DNA from 3 places in the Arthrobacter flavus genome. Region 1 is predicted to be linked to each of the others. Evidence: riboswitches for the same ligand, from Rfam matches in the RefSeq annotation. Region 1 holds a riboswitch; each other region holds the start of a gene.

Region 1 (5,624 bases):
CTGGTGTATGACATTCTCACCGATCAGGATGCAGCAGCCATGGGCATTGTCATGGCGCTCCAGCTCGGCCCCCAGCTGCTCGTCGCCCCCTGGGCCGGTCTGATCGCGGATTCGGTGGACCGGCGGAAACTACTGATCATCACCCAGCTCTCGATGGCGGCACTCGGCGTCGGACTCGGGCTGATGGTGGTGCTCGGGGTAGCTGAACTCTGGCATGTGTACGCCTTTGCCCTCGCCCTCGGATTCGTCTCAGCGGTCGACGCGCCAGCACGACAAACCTTCGTGTCGGAGCTGGTCAGGGACGACTATCTCCCCAACGCAGTCGCGTTGAACAGCGCCTCCTTCAACGCTGCGCGGATGGTTGGCCCAGCGGTGGCGGGTCTGCTCACCGTGGCGGTCGGCCCCGGCTGGGTCTTCATGATCAACGCGCTCACCTTCGGCGCCATGATCTTTGTGCTGATGACCATCAGACGCTCTGAGTTGCGGGTCCTGGAGAAGTCCCCACCGGGCAAGGGCAGGATTCGGGAGGGCTTCAGGTATGTGCGTAACCGGCCCGACCTGATGATGGTGATGCTGGCGATCTTCATCGTCGGTACCTTCGGGCTCAACTTCGCCGTCTACATCGCGGCGATGGCACGCACCGAGTTCAACAGCGGCGCAGGAGTGTTCGGTGTGCTGTCGTCGGTGATGGCCATCGGCTCAGTGGCGGGCGCCCTGCTCTCGGCCCGGCGCAGCAAACCGAGACTGCGATTCATCTACGGGGCGTCAGCAGCTTTCGGTGTCGCCTGCGCCGCAGCAGCGCTGGCGCCCACGGTCTGGCTGTTCGGCCTCGCCCTGATCCCGGTCGGCCTGTTCGCGCTGACACTTCTGACCAGCGCCAATGCGTATGTCCAGACCACCACCGAGCAGGTGATGCGCGGCAGGGTAATGGCGCTGTATTTCGCCATCTTCCTCGGCGGCACACCGCTCGGCGCGCCAATCGTCGGCCTGGTCTCGAACACTTTCGGCCCACGGTGGAGCCTCGCCGTCGCTGCAGCGGCCGGCATCATTGCGGCACTGGCGGGAATGATCTGGGCCTGGCGGGCCCACCACCTACGGCTTCGCTACGATCCGGCCCCACGGCGGCGGCTGCGGATTGAAACTGACTTCGGGAAACCTCTCACCGATCCTTAGCGTCCCTGCCATCCGCAGAGCCTGGGGATGGCAGGGACCTGAGGGATCCAAGTAGCGGCGGAAGGCTAGCCTCGGCCGATGACGAAGTCGATGCAGGCCAGCAGCGCTGAAATATCGTCCGGTTCGATTGAGACGAACGTCGCGATGCGCAGCTGGTTCCGGCCCAGCTTCCGGTACGGCTCGACGTCGACAATCCCGTTGGCGCGCAACACCTTTGCGAGCAGCGCAGCGTCAACGGAGTCCTCGAAGTCGATGGTGGTAATGACATTGGAGCGGTCCTCGGTGCGGGAAACGAAGGGGGTGGCGACGTCGGACGCTTCCGCCCACTGGTAGACCCGCCCCGCGGACTCCGCGGTGCGCGCCGCAGCGAACTCAAGACCGCCGCTCTGGTTCAGCCATTCGACCTGGGCATTGAGAGTCACCAGGGTGGCCAGGGACGGGGTGTTGTAGGTCTGGTTGAGGAGAGAATTGTCGATGGCTGTCTGAAGGCTCAGGAAATCCGGGATCCAGCGGTCGGTCGCCGCGATCCGGGCTGCCCGCTCCAGTGCGGCCGGCGAGAACAGGCCAAGCCACAGGCCGCCGTCGGACGCGAAATTCTTCTGCGGAGCGAAGTAGTAGACATCGGATGCACTGACATCCACGTCAAGACCGCCGGCGGCCGACGTCGCATCGATGAGGACCAACGCATCCGGTGCGGCGCCGTCGATCCGGTGCACCGGCGCTGCGACACCGGTGGAGGTCTCGTTCTGCGGCCAGGCGTAGACATCCACGCCTGCTTCCGCTGCAGGGCTGGGGCGCGTCCCCGGGGCCGAGGTGATTACCGAGGATGCCTGGAGGAAGGGCGCCTTGTTGGTGGCGGAAGCGAACTTCGCCCCGAATTCCCCGAAAGACAAGTGTTGGGCCTTGTCCTGCACCAGGCCGAAGGATGCAACATCCCAAAATGCTGTCGAGCCACCCACGCCCAGTACCACCTCGTAGCCTGCCGGCGCGTTGAACAGCCGGGTCAGGCCCTCCCGGACCGAGCCAACAAGGTTGCGCACCGGAGGTTGGCGGTGGGAGGTGCCAAGTAGGGTCCGTCCGGCCTGCGCGAGGGCCTCCATCTGCTCGTCGCGCACCTTCGACGGGCCCGCTCCGAAACGCCCGTCGGCGGGAAGGAGGCCAGCGGGGATCAGTTGGTCCGGGGAAATGCTCATGGTCTCTCCAAGGGGGTAAGCGTGCGACACAAGACGGGATACATTCTGCCGCACTACCCGGCCCTGGCGGCATTTGTGAACACGTCACGACTGGGTGGGCGGTGGCCGCTGATTGCCGCGGTAACTGGGAAATGGGTTAACCTTGGTGAGCGTAGAACTTGTGTTCGGCGCTGGCGATCCGTGCCGCGTTCCCACCGCGAAAGCTGCCCGCTGTTCCATCCCGCACCAGTGCCTAGGAGCTGAACCGCATGACGGACCTCATCGATACCACTGAGATGTATCTGCGGACCATCCTGGAACTGGAGGAAGAGAATATTGTTGCCCTCCGCGCCCGGATTGCTGAACGGCTCCGCCATTCCGGTCCCACCGTCTCCCAAACCATCGGCCGGATGGAGCGCGACGGACTGGTGGTCGTCTCAGGCGATCGCCACCTCGAATTCACTGACCTAGGTCGCCGTCGCGCCATCGGGGTGATGCGCAAGCACCGGCTCGCCGAACGTCTCCTCTCCGACGTGATTGGACTGGATTGGGCCTATGTCCACGAAGAAGCCTGCCGGTGGGAGCACGTGATGAGCGAGCGGGTTGAACAGCGACTGTACGAGCTGCTGGGGAAGCCCACCGAGTCCCCCTACGGCAACCCTATTCCGGGGCTTGAGGCTTTGGGGGGCCCGCCAACCCAAGACTTCACCGACGGTGTCCGCAGCCTCCTGTCGGTCAGCGGCACCAATCCCCAGGGGTCAGTGATTACCCTCATCCGGTTGGCCGAGCCCATTCAGGTGGACCCGGAATTGCTCTCCCAACTCGATGAGGGCGGACTGCGGCCCGGGACCGTCATCACCGTGCAGGCGGTCGGCGACTACGTATCGGTCAGGGTCGAGGGCATCGACGGTGCCCTGGAGCTCCCGCCAGAGGTCGCTGCACACGTGTTCGTGTCGGTTTCCGGTCCAGGCGTCTAGCTCGCCAAGGCTCAATGTTGCCGCAAGTTATCCACAGGAAAAGATAACGAATGTATCTCTTTTGCTTATGGTCGTGGATGATGGAAAACTGGCGTTGATACATCAGCGTTATCTAAACCGCACGCCTAACCCTGTCAGCGGATTTGGATGCTGAGACCCGTGACAGGGGCGGAGGACCCATCAGACGGCGGCCGACCGGTCGCCTTGGGGTGAAGCCCAGACCCGGATCTGCTTCGGCGGAACCGGTCAGGGCCGAGTTTTTTCCCGAACTCGAATCCGACAGCTAACTTCGCAGGCATATACGAAAGGGACCCATTGCCGAAGCACCATGCTTCGGGGCGTCGCCGTGCCGGCGCCCCGGTGTCTGCCGCGCGTCCTCGGGACGCGCACCGACTCGAACGACGACGCACTACCCGAGTCAGGGGCGACTTTTCGCTCACCGGGCTGAGCCAAAAATTCGCCATCGCCGCCGCCGCCTCCGGGCTGGTGCTGACTGTCACGCTACCCACCACGGCAGCGACGGTCCCGCAGGACGACAGCGCGGTTGCCGCAGCAGCAGCACCCACCGCGCAGGCGACTGCCGCGCCCCGGGAAATCAGTGTCCCCGACGCGGCGCTGGTCGATTTCAGCCGCACCGCGCTGCAGAGCACCTTCGACGCAGACGCCAAACTCAGCGAGATCATGACCGCTGCAGGCTCAGCGGCTGTGCCTGCCGCGGCGCGCGGCTCCCTGTCCGCCCCCATGGACAAGCTGGTCATCACGTCTCCTTTCGGCTACCGGGTAAGCCCGATCACCGGCATGGGCGGGGAACTCCACTCGGGCCAGGACTTCAGTAGCTCGTGCGGCAGTGAAGTGTTCGCCGCCGCGTCAGGTACCGTCACCTTTACCGGCTGGCACCCCTACGGGGGCGGGAACCGCGTGGTCATCGATCACGGCAACGGCCTTGAGTCCACGTACAACCACCTTTCATCCAGCAGCGTCCAGGAAGGGCAGTCGGTGGACCGCGGCGACGTCGTCGCTCAGAGCGGTAGTACCGGCGCATCCACTGGTTGCCACCTGCATTTTGAAGTAATGGTTGACGGTCAGGCCGTGGACCCCATGGGCTGGCTGTAACCAAGGACACACCGTTCCGTGACCGGAATGTGACATTGTGGTCGATCTGCTGTACCGTCGATCTCGTGCCAAATTCTAATAGGTTTGGCACCCTCGAGCAGATCGCCTAGCTCTGCCACTGCCTGAGGTTCCGTTCGCACAATTCGCATGGCAGAGGCGGGGGAACCAATTAGTGGATTTCGCAAGAAATCCTTGGGGTTAAGTCGTGTGATTCCACTGGGAATCAGATGACCGGGTGACTCCCATCCGAATCCGACAGCTCACCTCGCAGGCAATTGGGAGAGGCAATCAAACGTGTCAACTAGCTCTTCTCTGGGCCGCCACAAGGCCGCCCGTACGCACACCAGCCCGCTGACGGCCATCTCAAGCGCCGTCTCCTCGAACGCTGGTTCCGTAGGCCGCCAGGCAGCAGTAATCGTCGCAGCGTCAGGGCTGGTCCTGACCGCCGGGCTGCCAGCCCACGGGTTCGGTGAGTCCGAGCGGGTCGTCCAGCTCTCCACCCCCTTGAACTCGATCGCAGTGACCGCCGACGCCGTCAGCGCTCCCGCCACCGCCGACATCACCTTCGAGCGGGCAGCCGTATCGGCGACGCCCGCCGCAGAAGAGGTTGTCCCGGCTGTCGAGGTGCAGGCCGACGTCGTCGAGCCAGTAGCGCCGGTCGCTGAGCCAGTAGCCGACGTGGTGGCAGAGCCCGCGGTGCAGGACGCAGCCCCAGTCGAGGCAGCCCCAGCCGAGGCGCCCGCCGCAGAGGTCGCTCCAGCTGCTGCAGTCCAGGCGCCCGCCGCCGAAAAGCCAGCACCCGAGGCGGCACCGTCCGGTAACATCGCCGCTGGCCTGGTCGGATCCGCGTACTCCCAGATTGGTGTGGGACAAGATTGCACCGCCATGGTTGAAAAGGCGCTCCGCTCAGTCGGCAAGTCCGTGGGCGACATTGCGCCGGGCGACTTCTTCGCCTTTGGATCAGTTGTTGGTTCCCCAGCGGCAGGCGACCTCGTCATCACCGGCGGCCACGTGGCCATCTACGTCGGCAACGGCCAAGTCATCAGCGGTGGCCTCAACGGCATGAACACCGGCCTGCATTCCCTTTCCGACCTCCCCGGCGCTAGCTTCGTCCGCGTTAGCTAAGACCACACCGAATCCTGGAGAACGCACACATGACCACTAGCACAGCCATTGCACGCCACCGTGC
Region 2 (5,624 bases), on a different contig from region 1:
TCCAGGTGTTGGACCACCGTCCGATGGTTACAGGGCGGGGACGAAGCCACCGACGTCCGGAAACACCGAGGCGGTCCCACAGTGCAGCGAGAAAGAACAGCGGGACTGCCATTCCCAGTGCATAGATGGCGAGCAGAATTCCGCCGTAGACGGCGTTGCTGCCAGCTGCGGCGACGGTAAGAATTGACCCAAGGATGGGTCCGGTGCAGGCTCCTGCGACCCCGTATGCCAATCCGAGGACGAAGACGGAACCGCCGGAACCGACAGTCGCGGACCGGGTGCGGATGAATGCCGGTAGGCGGACACCGAGGATCTGAATGAGACCCAAAACGATCATGAGGGCGGCTGCGAGCCCGATGAGAATGTGTCGGTCAGTGGTGACGAGGGACCCCAGGGTGCCAGCGAAGACCCCCAGGGGTACGAGGGTGCACAACAATCCTGCGTAGAAGAGCATGGTCCGGCCGACCAGTTGCTGTTTTGTGCTGAAGGCATACGCGAAGAATGCTGGCAGCAACAATGCTGAGCACGGACTGAGGAGGGTGAGGAGACCACCGAGGAACGCCCCGCTGTATCCGATGAGCATTACTGGGGACTGGTTTCTGCCAGCACAGTCTCAATGGCTTGTTCAAATACTTCTACTGGTTGGGCGCCCGAGATGGGGATGTCGTTCACCAGAAACAAGGGTGTTCCGGTAGCTCCCAGGGCTGCGGCTTCCTCAGCGTCGGTTTGAACAGCCTGATTGAGCTCCTCCGAGTCCAGATCCGCTGTGAACGCCGTGATGTCGGCTACCCCAACTTCTTCTGCGATGCGGATCAGCTCCTCGCGCGGGAGGCTGATATGTCCGCGGTCGGGGGCCGCAGCGAAGACGGCCTTATTGAACTCCCAGAACCTATCCTGTTCCCCTGCTGCCCGGCCGGCAACTGCAGCGCTAAGAGACTCGGCCCCGAAGACCGGCAAATCTCGCCACTCAATCCTTAGTTCCCCGCTAGCTACATACTGCTCGACCAACGCCGGCAATGTCTCGCGCGAGAAAACCCCGCAGAACGGGCATCTGTAGTCGGCGTATTCGACCAAAACAACTGGGGCGTCAACCTCACCTATTGCTAACGGGTCGTCGGCGATGCGCCGGGATAAATCGAACTTTTCTTCCTCCCGGCCACCGGATTCCTCTGCGACGTCTGTTCCTGATCCATCTGAAGCGGGGGAGGAGGCTCGCTGGGATGCGATCAACCCAATCATCAGGATGAGCGCGGCGACAAGCAGGGCAGCGATGAGGGTGGCCGATCGAACACCTGTAGTTCGTTGATCAGATTCTTGTGGCACTTCATTACTCCTGGCGTCATGCGTCCACTGGGGGAGGCGCAGGGGGAGGGAAAAAGAAAAAAGGGGGGAAAGGATTCACCCGGACACCAGATCCTGTCTGTCTGATCTGGTGTCCGGGCATGTCCGAAATACACCGAGGTCGGCCAGGTCAGAGCCCAGCCAGCGGGTTTGTCGACTAGAGGTTGACCCGGTAATAGACAGGACCGGAACCTACGTTGACGGATTCCTCAACCGTCTGGTTACCGTTCCAGCCGCTGTGGATGGCTCGTCCGTCGCCGAGGTAGACGGCGTTGTGTGAAAAGCCCATCCCGCCGTCCGCGTAGTAGACGAAGTCGCCGGGCTGGGGATCCGATACTGGAGTAGCGAAGGCCATCAAGGACTCGGGGGACTCATCTCCTACCCCTATCACCCCGGCGGCTCGCAATGCTCCTTCGCCCAGGACGGTGCAGTCCTGAATAGCGCCCAACTGCGTGTTAGCGAAGGCAAGAATACGGCTGTTGGCAGTACCGCTCTGGGGAGCGTCCGAGGAATCCCAGATGTTTCCTGACTCGTTGCTCACCCTGGTGCTCAGGGCATTGATCGATGCACTTTGTGTAGTCAGGCTAGAGTCGGAAACCGCTGATGACGGGCCTGCGGAGCCGGCGTCGATCGCTGCAGCATTCTCGGCATTCGACTCATCTGACAGGACGATGGTGTTTCCCGGGTAGATGATTGACGTGACAGTGAGCTGGTTCAGGCTCAGGAGCTTGTGCAACGCCACACCTGTCTGGACGCTGATAGCTCCCAGCGAATCACCTGACTGCACGGTGTACGCAGTGCCTTGATCGGTGGGGGTCGCCTCCACTTCGACTGGTGAAGCAGCCGATGAGAGCGATGAAACGGTGTGATCCTGCGCCGGGTGGGCGATCGCCGAAGCGTGGGCGGGGCTCGCTCCCGCCGCCAGCATTCCGGAAGCAACCACAAGCGCTGCGACTTTGGGCCCCTACTGGGAGAGGGTGGACTGCCCGCTGAGGAGAAGAATCGAACGGCTTTTCGTATCGGCGCGATGTCGAGCACGCAGAGTATGTGATGACATGGGTAATCTCTCCCTATACCTACGAGGTGAGCTGTCGGATTCGGATGGGAGGCACCCGGCCGCATGAGGACAAAATCCCCATTCGGCTTCACCCCAAGGGTTCTAAAGAACCCACCTGTGGTTTCCCCGTCCCAGCCTTCCTATCCAAGGACCTAAGCCTCTGGCTGGGTTCGGTAAGAGGCATCGATGAGCCCCACTTTTAGTGGAGCGTTGTAATCAACCTACTCGGAAAAGCCAAATGTACAAACATTTACCTCGAGTGCGGTTTTCCGGTCGGCAGCCTCAAGGAAAAAGGACAAATCCGGGGCGTTGTCGAGCATTAGACCACTCCGGTGGTCCCCAGGAGCGACCCGATGAGGAAGGTGGCGGCCAATGCGAGCGCGCCGCCGAGAACGATCCTCACAGTCGGGCGCGTCGCTGGATTGTCGCCAATCCGTGCGCTTCCGTAGCCGGTGATGGCGAGGGCAATCAGGACTGCGCCGAAGGTCCAAAGGACACGAGTCTCCTCTGGAAACAAAAGGATTGTCAGCAGGGGGAGAATCGCTCCAAGGGTGAAGGCCAGCGCAGACGCCCCCGCAGCAGCGAGCGGGCTCGCCACGGCGTCCTCGCGCAATCCGAGTTCCGCTTCGAGATGGGCCCCCAGGGCATCGTGTTTGGTGAGTTCGACTGCCACCTGATGGGCCGTGTCCGGGCTCAGCCCTTTTGATTGGTAGATTCCGGCAAGCTCCACAAGCTCAGCCTCGGGCTCGGTCTCCAGCTCAAGGCGTTCCTTGGCGATGAGGGCCTCCTGGCTGTCTTTCTGACTACTCACGGACACGTACTCTCCAAGAGCCATGGATATCGCACCGCCGACAAGACCGGCGATGCCAGCGGCAAGAATCACGGGAGTTGCCGTTGTCGCACCCGCGACTCCGACGACCAGGGCCGCGACCGAGACAATTCCGTCATTGGCTCCGAGTACACCGGCTCGCAGCCAATTGAGTCTGCCATGGATGGTGTTGTCATGCGGTTCATCACTATGCGTGCCTGGTACGGGAGAACTAGTCATGCCCGTAATCTAGGCCTCCACGAGCCAGTGCACCAGTAAGGATCCACTCTCATGCCTGCGTGACGAATCGGGTGACCGCGACGCACTTCACGGTGATCCACTGCGGCGCTGGAGAGAGCTGCCGGTCAACATTGCGCTGGGCGGTGTGGTCCACGGGTCGGCGAAGAGGCACTCGATTCTTTGACCGAGTAGGGTAAGCGAACCAAGTAGGCACCACATACCGCAATTGCGGTTCGAAGTTCGAGGAGGACACGTCATGACCGGAAGTGTGATTGTTGGTGTGGATGGAAGTGAGACCGCATTTAAGGCAGCCTCACGCGCCGCGACTCTTGCTGAGGGCCTCGATGCCGAACTCGTGGTGGTCAGCGCGCACATTACGGGCAACACTGAAGTCGTCCATATCGGCAATGACACATGGATACTGGACGATGCTGAGCAGGCTCTCAAGCTGGCCGAGCAGGTTGCAGTGAAGCTGCGGGAACAACATCCCTCTGTGAAGGTCCGCCCCGCTGCGGGACGGGGCAAGCCGCAGGATGTCCTCATCGAGGAGGCAGAGCGTACCGACGCCCAGCTGCTGGTGGTAGGTAACGTAGGAATGAAAGGGCTCCGGCGGGTGCTGGGCAGCGTTGCCTGGAGTGTTGTACACAACGCACCCTGTGATGTGCTCGTCGTGAAGACCGCATCCTGATTACACCGCAGGTTCGACGCTACGTCCCGGCCTGACCCGAGAAGTGCAAACGGCCGCATGGGCGGTCGACATACTTCGCAACGGGATCGTTCGACTCCCCGGCTTCGGTCGTAACATTGAAGCGGATACGGACTCCGGTTTCCGAAACGCGTCGTAAAGGACTATAAGAACTTGTCACTCGAATCACTGCCTGTCCTGGATTACTCTCAGCTGAACGCAGGCCCGGAGGAAGCATCAGACTTCCGGGACGGTTTGCGCAAGGCGATGCACGAGGTCGGGTTCCTGTACTTGGCAGGCCATGGCATTCCGCAGGAGCTCATTGACGCCATGCTCGACACCTCCCGGCGTTTCTTCGACCTGTCGGAGGAACAAAAACTGGCGCTGGAGAACGTTAATAGCCCCCAGTTTCGTGGCTACACCCGGATGGGCGCTGAGCTGACCGACCGGGCGGTGGACTGGCGAGAGCAGATCGACATTGGGGTCGAGCGCGACGCTGTGGAAACGGGGGGAGATGTAGCTGACTACTGGCGGCTGGAAGGCCCCAATTTGTGGCCGGCTGAATTGCCCGAGATGCGGGAGATCGTCTCTGAATGGACACAGCGACTGAGCGCCATCTCTCTCGATCTCTTGCGGGCGCTTGCGGTGTCTCTCGGCGCACCAGAGGACAGCTTCGATGAAGCCTTCGGTTCCAACGCCTTCCCGATGCTGAAAATCGTGCGCTACCCCGGTGAGTCCGGCAACGAGCCGAAACAGGGCGTCGGTTCACACCGCGACGGCGGAGTACTGACCCTGCTCCTGGTAGAGCAGGGAAAGGGCGGGCTCCAGGTCGAATACCAGGGAAAGTGGATTGACGTACCCCAGGTTCCTGGAACCTTTGTCGTCAACATCGGTGAAATGCTTGAGTTGGCGACAAACGGCTATCTTAAAGCGACCTTGCACCGTGTCATCTCACCCGGTACCGGCGCCGACAGGATTTCGCTGCCCTTCTTCTACAATCCGGCACTCGACGCCACCATGCCCGCCCTGCGCATGAGCCCGCAGTTCCACGCCAAGGCTCAAGGGCTGTCGGCGGATCCGACCGACAGTCCAATCCTCGAAACCTACGGGGATAACGCCCTGCGCTATCGGTTGCGGGCCCACCCGAACGTTGCCGCACTTCACCACGCCGACCTCCTGCAGCAGCAAGGACAGCAATAGAGAACGTAGACAGCCATCGGGTCTGAAGCTCAGCGGAACGGGTGTGGCTCCCCGTTGGTCTAGTTACCCAGCGTCGCAAGGAGCGGACCCATCCGGTAGGGGATGGGTTGCCGGAGGAACATGCTGGTCCTGGTTCGCAAAATTCCAGGGCAGAGGCGAATCTCTTCCGACACCCGGTAGAGGTCATCCGGGTCGCGAGCGACGACCCGGCAGAGAAGGTCTGTTTCTCCCGCGGGTGCCAGACACTCGACAATTTCGGGAATGGCGCGGAGCCCTTCAACGGCAACATCGAT
Region 3 (5,624 bases), on a different contig from region 1:
GGGCCAGGATTTTCTTGCCAATCCGCTCCAGGTCCCGGACGTCGTCGTCAGTCAACGCGTCGAAGACCGATTCCCGCACGTGGTCAACATGCGCGCGGGCCAACAACTGCAGGTTGGCCAGCCCGTCGTCGGTGATCCGGGCGGTGGTGACCCGGCCATCGCTGGCGCTGGGGAAGCGGGATACCCAGCCTCGTTGCTCAAGTTTCTTCACCACGTGGCTCAGGCGGGACAAGGACGCATTCGACCGGGCGGCGAGCTCGCTCATCGCGAGGGTGAGGTCGTCAGTCTCGGAAAGCATCGCCAGGACGTGGTAGTCGAACAGGGTGATCTTCGCCTGCCGGAACAGGTGGGCGTCGAGGGTGCCAGGGAGCATGGTGGTGACGGCGTAAAGGGCAAGCCAGGCTTGCCGCTCCTCGGGATTCAGCCATCGGACACCAGTCATCACGCCATTCTGACACAGAGACCGTTCGCCACCATGGCCCCGCTGGGCGGCCGGGAGGCTAGGCCCACGCCGGGCGGGTGAGCTCCGGGTACTTGGCCGTCAGCACATCCCCCGAAGACACGCCGCGGAGGCGCCGTCCCACCCACGGCGAGAGGTAGTCACGTGCCCACTGGGCGTCCGCCCGTAGCTGGTCGATCCGGGACGACGCAGGTATAGCCTCCAGCTCGGGTAGGTCGATCTCGTGGGAGGCCCTCAAGACTTCGAGCACCCGCTTGGCCATGAGGGTGTGTCCGGCGCTGGACATGTGCATCCGGTCAGTGTCCCAATAGCCCCAATTCTGGAACTCCCTGAACCGCCAGTAGTCCACCACATCGGCGTGGTGCCGGTCAGCGATTTCGCGGACCAGTTCGTTATAGATGGCCGTCCGCCCGCGGGTCTTGCCGAACACCGCCGACCCCACCGAATCAAACCCGGTAAACAGCACCACGGCGGCACCTGAGCTAGCAAGGCGGGCCACACCGTCGTCGTAGGCGGCCATCAGGGCGTCAATGTCGATCCGCGGCCGCAGAATGTCGTTGCCACCCGCGTAGATGGTGATGAGCGTGGGCTGGAGGGCCAGGGCCCGGTCCACCTGCTCGTCCAGGACCTGGCGCACTTTTTTGCCGCGGACGGCGAGATTCGCGTACCCCCAGGAGCTGTCGGCAAGGATCAGTTGCTCGGCCACCCGGTCCGCCCATCCCCGCACACCGTTCGGGCTTTCTTCATGCCAGTCGCCGACGCCTTCGGTGAACGAATCGCCCAGGGCCACATATCGTTGAGAGAATTCCACTAGTAGAGGCTACCTGCTTCAGCCGCGCGATAAGGTGGCATTGCAAGCAGACTGATAGCTTTCGCGCTGCTCCCGCCCTCCCCCGACCTGAGAAGGACATCATGACCCAGCCCTCCGATAATCGGACCAAGCGCGCCGCGTTGATCATCAACCCGGTCAAGAACACCGGGGCTGATATTCGTGCGATCGTTTCGGAGCTCTGCGCTGCCGAGGGGTGGGACGAGGTGCTGTACCTGGAGACGTCGGCTGACGACCCCGGCCGTGGCCAGGCGCAGCAAGCCGTCGACGCTGGCGTGGACGTGGTGATCGCCGCTGGCGGCGATGGAACGGTCCGCTGCGTGGCCGAGGTTGTCAACGGCACCGGTATCGCCCTGGGCCTGATCCCGCTTGGCACCGGCAACCTGCTGGCCCGGAACCTGGACATCGCCGTCGACAATCCGCGCGAGGCCGCCAAGGCTGCCCTGTTCGGCACCGAACGCAATGTCGACGTCGTTCATGTCACGGTTGACCGCGCCCAGGACTCGCACGTGTTCCTGGTGATGGCAGGACTGGGATTTGACGCGTCGATCATGGCCGACACCCGCGATGACCTCAAAGACAAGGTGGGATGGCTGGCCTACGTTGACGCCGGTATCCGGAACCTGAGCGGCAAACCCGCACGCACCCAGATCACGCTGGACGGCGGCGAGGTCATTGAGCGTCGGCTGCGCAGCGTGATGGGCGGCAACTGCGGCAAGATCATGGGCGGGCTGGAGATTTTCCCCGGCGCAAAGATTGACGACGGCCTGCTGGACATTATGACCGTGGCGCCCACCGGTCGACTGGGCTGGCTCGGCGTCGTCGGGAAGCTGTTCGCCCGAGGGAAGGGCAAGGACCCGTCGCTTGAGTACTTCCAGTGCAAGGAAGCCGAAATCCAGCTCGACGAACCGCAGGAGATCCAACTCGACGGCGACCCCCTCGGCAAGGGCACCCACATGGCCCTGCGCGTGGACGCGAATTCGTTGCGGCTGCGGATGCCCTACGGCAGGAAAGATCCAGCGGTCGTCACCCACCCGGAGCCCTAGGACCGGATCCGGGGCTGGGTCCGGTCTAGGACCGGGTCCGGTTCCGGGTCCGGTTCCGGTTGCCCACTGGCCAGCCCCAACCACTGGGAATGTCTAGACAATCCCACCCACCGTGCCCGCCCCGTGGGGAGGATCGCCGGTACCTGACCTAGAGCCGGGTTTGGGGATCTACTTTTTCGCCGTCGACCAGCAGTTCGAAGTGGAGGTGGCATCCGGTCGAGTTGCCGGTGCTCCCGACGGCGCCCAGGCCTTGGGCCTTGTCCACTTTTTCCCCGACGGTCACGCCGATCACACTGAGGTGGTTGTACGAGGTTTCGAGGCCACCGCCGTGGTCCACCACGATCCGCTGGCCACCGCCATAGGCATGCCACCCGGACTCCACTACGGTACCCGCGCGGGATGCCAGGACCGGCGTACCGCAGGCTCCTGCGTAGTCGGTCCCGGTGTGCAGTTCATCGCCGTATCCACCCAGTGGGTTCACCCGGTACCCGAACGATGACGCAATTTCGGCACCCTCGATGGGAGTGATGAACGTCGCCGCGTCGCTGGACAGGACAGTGGTTTTGGCCTCGGCAGTTGCGGCCGTCGCGACCGGGGACTCCCTGCCGAAATCAATGTCGGCTTCAGCGTCAGCAGTAACCGGGGCGGCCACGGCGGCGCCGCTTGCTGCGGTGGGCGCTGCCGAGGGTGAAGACTCCGGGGCGGGGAAGGCTGCGGTGAGGACAAGCCCGGCCGCTGCGGCGAGGACGCCTACGGCCAGCACAGCTGGCCGACGGTTGGATGTCGATGGGGACTTCGGTGGGGCGGACGCGCGGCGGCGCCCGGATGTGACCGGCTGGAGCAAAACAAGAGCCTCTCTGCAACGCCGGTGAAGTTAGCTGTCGGATTCGAGCAAGAGTTGACTCGGCCCACTGCTGCTCTTCCTGTGAGCGGAAGAGCGGTTTGCGAAGGGCTGCACCCCAAGGCAGATAACTGCCGAAGATGGGTCCTCCACCCCTGCCACGGTGAATTGGGGACCGGCTGCTGGCAGGGTTAGGCGTGCAGTCCGGGAGCCACAAAGATGCGGATGGCTCCCTACAAGAATAGAACGCTTTGCCGAGAAGTTATAATTTCGTTACATAGCTCACGGCGCGCCGACTAGCCAAGCTCGGAACGGCCACTCCGCCAATACCCCATAAACGCGACCTGTTTGCGGTCGATCCCGACGTCGCGCACCAGATAGCGCCGCAACCCTCGGACCACCGCTGCCTCGCCCGCGATCCAGGCATAGAAGGGGAGCGCACCGGAGGGCCGGTCCGGGTTCAGCGAGGTATTCAGGGTAGACGCGTTCAGTCGCTGCGGAGTTTCCCACAGGATCGTCTCGTCGATGTTCACTTCTTCCGGCTCAGGGCCCGCTGTGGCGGCGGCAGCGGCGGCAAGGGTCAGCCCGGCGCGGGAGCTGGCATCGACGCCGACGGCGAACGGCGTGGCCAGTGACACCCAGCCGGGTACCCGAACGGCGTCTCGGACCGCCGCGTCCAGCAGTTCACCGTGAGGGCGTTCGCCGCGGGCCAACCAGATGATCTTCACTGCCGAGGTGGTGGAGACGGCCTGGAAATCTGCGGGGTCCGGCACTTCGAGGAAGGCGTGCCCGCCGACGTCGGCGGGGAGTGATTCCAGGATGGCGCTGATAGCAGGGACAGCTGTCTCGTCGCCGGCGAGGAGAACATGCTGGGCGAGCCCCGGACGCCACTCGATCCCGCCGTAGGAGCCAGCGGTGGTGCAGGTCGCGGCGTGGACGTTCGGCCCGATCAGCCACATCCGGTCACCGGGGGTGGCAGCGGCGGCCCAGAGCGACGCCGGTCCCCCGTTCCCCTCAGCGTCGAAGTGCATCACAAAGTCGACGTCGATCTCTGGCTCGTCGCCATCGCACCGGGCTGCCCTGACGGTATAGGTGCGCATGGCGCCGCGTTCGGCGGGGTCCATCGCAAGCCACTGCTGATACCAGCCTGATCCCTCGGGTGGCGACTCGAGTAGCTCCCGCATGTTCACGCGGGGGGCATCGTCCCCGCGGGTGGCGGGGATCAAGACCTTGATCCGCAGGTCCAGCGTTGGTCCCTGCACACCGAAATTCCTGAGGCAGGACCCGCCGAAAGTGATGCGTTGGAAGTTGGCGCTGAGGCGCTGCACCCGAGTGACGACGACGTCGAAGGCTGATACCGCCGAGACGGCCCCCTCGGTGCGCTGTGGTCCGCGCTCGCGCCGCTGGGCCGTGCGGTTGCTGACTTCGGTCATGTTGCTGCCTCCAGGTGATGCGCGGACAGCGTGTCCTGCGGATTTGGCAGGAACCCCTGCCCAGTGGACGTTTCGGATGACGACTGAGTAGCTCCGTCGCCTGAGTGGTGTCGGCCGACCGGAACCACCATGGGGGTGCCGGACACGGGGTCCGGAATGACGCGGCATTGCAGACCGAAAACTGAGGTGACTGTCTCCTCGGTGACCACCTCCGCGGGGCTGCCCTGCGCGGCGATCCGGCCGTCGGTCATGGCGATGAGGTGATCGGCATAGCGTGCGGCGAGGTTAAGGTCGTGGAGCACGATAGCCACCGTGGTGCCGTCGCGCCGGTTCAGATCAGTGATCAGATCCAGCACTTCCACCTGGTGGGTGACGTCGAGGAAGGTGGTGGGTTCATCCAGCAGCAGGATGTCAGTCTGCTGGGCGAGGGCCATCGCAATCCAGACCCGCTGCCGCTGCCCACCGGAGAGTTCATCGACAAAACGGTCAGCGAGCTCAAGGGTGTCGGTGACTTCGAGGGCGGCGGCGACGGCGACGTCGTCGTCGTTGGTCCACTGCCGGAACCAGCCCTGGTGTGGGTAGCGGCCACGACCCACCAGGTCGGCGACGGTGATCCCGTCCGGCGCTACGGGCGTCTGCGGCAGCAAGCCAAGGGTGCGTGCGACGGCGCGGGTGGAAAGCGAGTGGATGTCCTTGCCGTCGAGACTGACGACGCCGGCCGATGGCTTGAGCAGACGGGCCAGTCCACGCAGCAGGGTGGATTTGCCGCAGGCGTTGGCGCCGACAATCACGGTCACTTTGCCGGCGAGCAGCTCAAGGGTGAGGTCCTGGACCACTTTGCGGTCGTCGTACGCGAGTGTCAGCTCGCTGGCTTTCAGCGCCATCTCAGCCTCCCTGTCCTGTCCGGTTAGCGGTCACAAGCAGCCACAGCAGGAACGGCGCGCCCAGGACGCCAGTTACTACGCCGACCGGAAGTGACACGCCGGGAATCATGGTGGCTGCCACGTAGTCTGCG

Evidence for each region. A riboswitch is a leader RNA that binds a small molecule or an ion and turns the genes downstream of it on or off. The one in region 1 is predicted to bind cyclic di-AMP.
Region 2: it holds a riboswitch for cyclic di-AMP, as region 1 does, so the genes downstream of both, ABD059_RS01305 (LysM peptidoglycan-binding domain-containing protein) here and ABD059_RS17340 (M23 family metallopeptidase) in region 1, are expected to answer to the same signal.
Region 3: it holds a riboswitch for cyclic di-AMP, as region 1 does, so the genes downstream of both, ABD059_RS11820 (M23 family metallopeptidase) here and ABD059_RS17340 (M23 family metallopeptidase) in region 1, are expected to answer to the same signal.

Annotation. Positions count from the first base shown of each region.
Region 1 covers NZ_BAAAIJ010000063.1:63,568-69,191, reverse strand. Annotated here, with positions in the region: gene ABD059_RS17355 (MFS transporter) at 1-1,173, shown strand, start outside; gene serC (phosphoserine transaminase) at 1,239-2,366, opposite strand; gene ABD059_RS17345 (iron-dependent transcriptional repressor DtxR) at 2,615-3,322, shown strand; cyclic di-AMP (ydaO/yuaA leader) riboswitch at 3,461-3,635, shown strand; gene ABD059_RS17340 (M23 family metallopeptidase) at 3,638-4,435, shown strand; cyclic di-AMP (ydaO/yuaA leader) riboswitch at 4,561-4,724, shown strand; gene ABD059_RS17335 (NlpC/P60 family protein) at 4,730-5,560, shown strand; gene ABD059_RS17330 (NlpC/P60 family protein) at 5,590-5,624, shown strand, end outside.
Region 2 covers NZ_BAAAIJ010000003.1:66,776-72,399, forward strand. Annotated here, with positions in the region: gene ABD059_RS01295 (cytochrome c biogenesis CcdA family protein) at 1-583, opposite strand, end outside; gene ABD059_RS01300 (DsbA family protein) at 583-1,323, opposite strand; gene ABD059_RS01305 (LysM peptidoglycan-binding domain-containing protein) at 1,499-2,284, opposite strand; cyclic di-AMP (ydaO/yuaA leader) riboswitch at 2,401-2,577, opposite strand; gene ABD059_RS01310 (VIT1/CCC1 transporter family protein) at 2,718-3,446, opposite strand; gene ABD059_RS01315 (universal stress protein) at 3,703-4,134, shown strand; gene ABD059_RS01320 (isopenicillin N synthase family dioxygenase) at 4,306-5,331, shown strand; gene ABD059_RS01325 (Lrp/AsnC family transcriptional regulator) at 5,391-5,624, opposite strand, start outside.
Region 3 covers NZ_BAAAIJ010000047.1:373,814-379,437, forward strand. Annotated here, with positions in the region: gene ABD059_RS11805 (MarR family winged helix-turn-helix transcriptional regulator) at 1-442, opposite strand, end outside; gene ABD059_RS11810 (SGNH/GDSL hydrolase family protein) at 501-1,271, opposite strand; gene ABD059_RS11815 (diacylglycerol/lipid kinase family protein) at 1,373-2,335, shown strand; gene ABD059_RS11820 (M23 family metallopeptidase) at 2,484-3,098, opposite strand; cyclic di-AMP (ydaO/yuaA leader) riboswitch at 3,184-3,367, opposite strand; gene ABD059_RS11825 (siderophore-interacting protein) at 3,473-4,609, opposite strand; gene ABD059_RS11830 (ABC transporter ATP-binding protein) at 4,606-5,493, opposite strand; gene ABD059_RS11835 (FecCD family ABC transporter permease) at 5,495-5,624, opposite strand, start outside.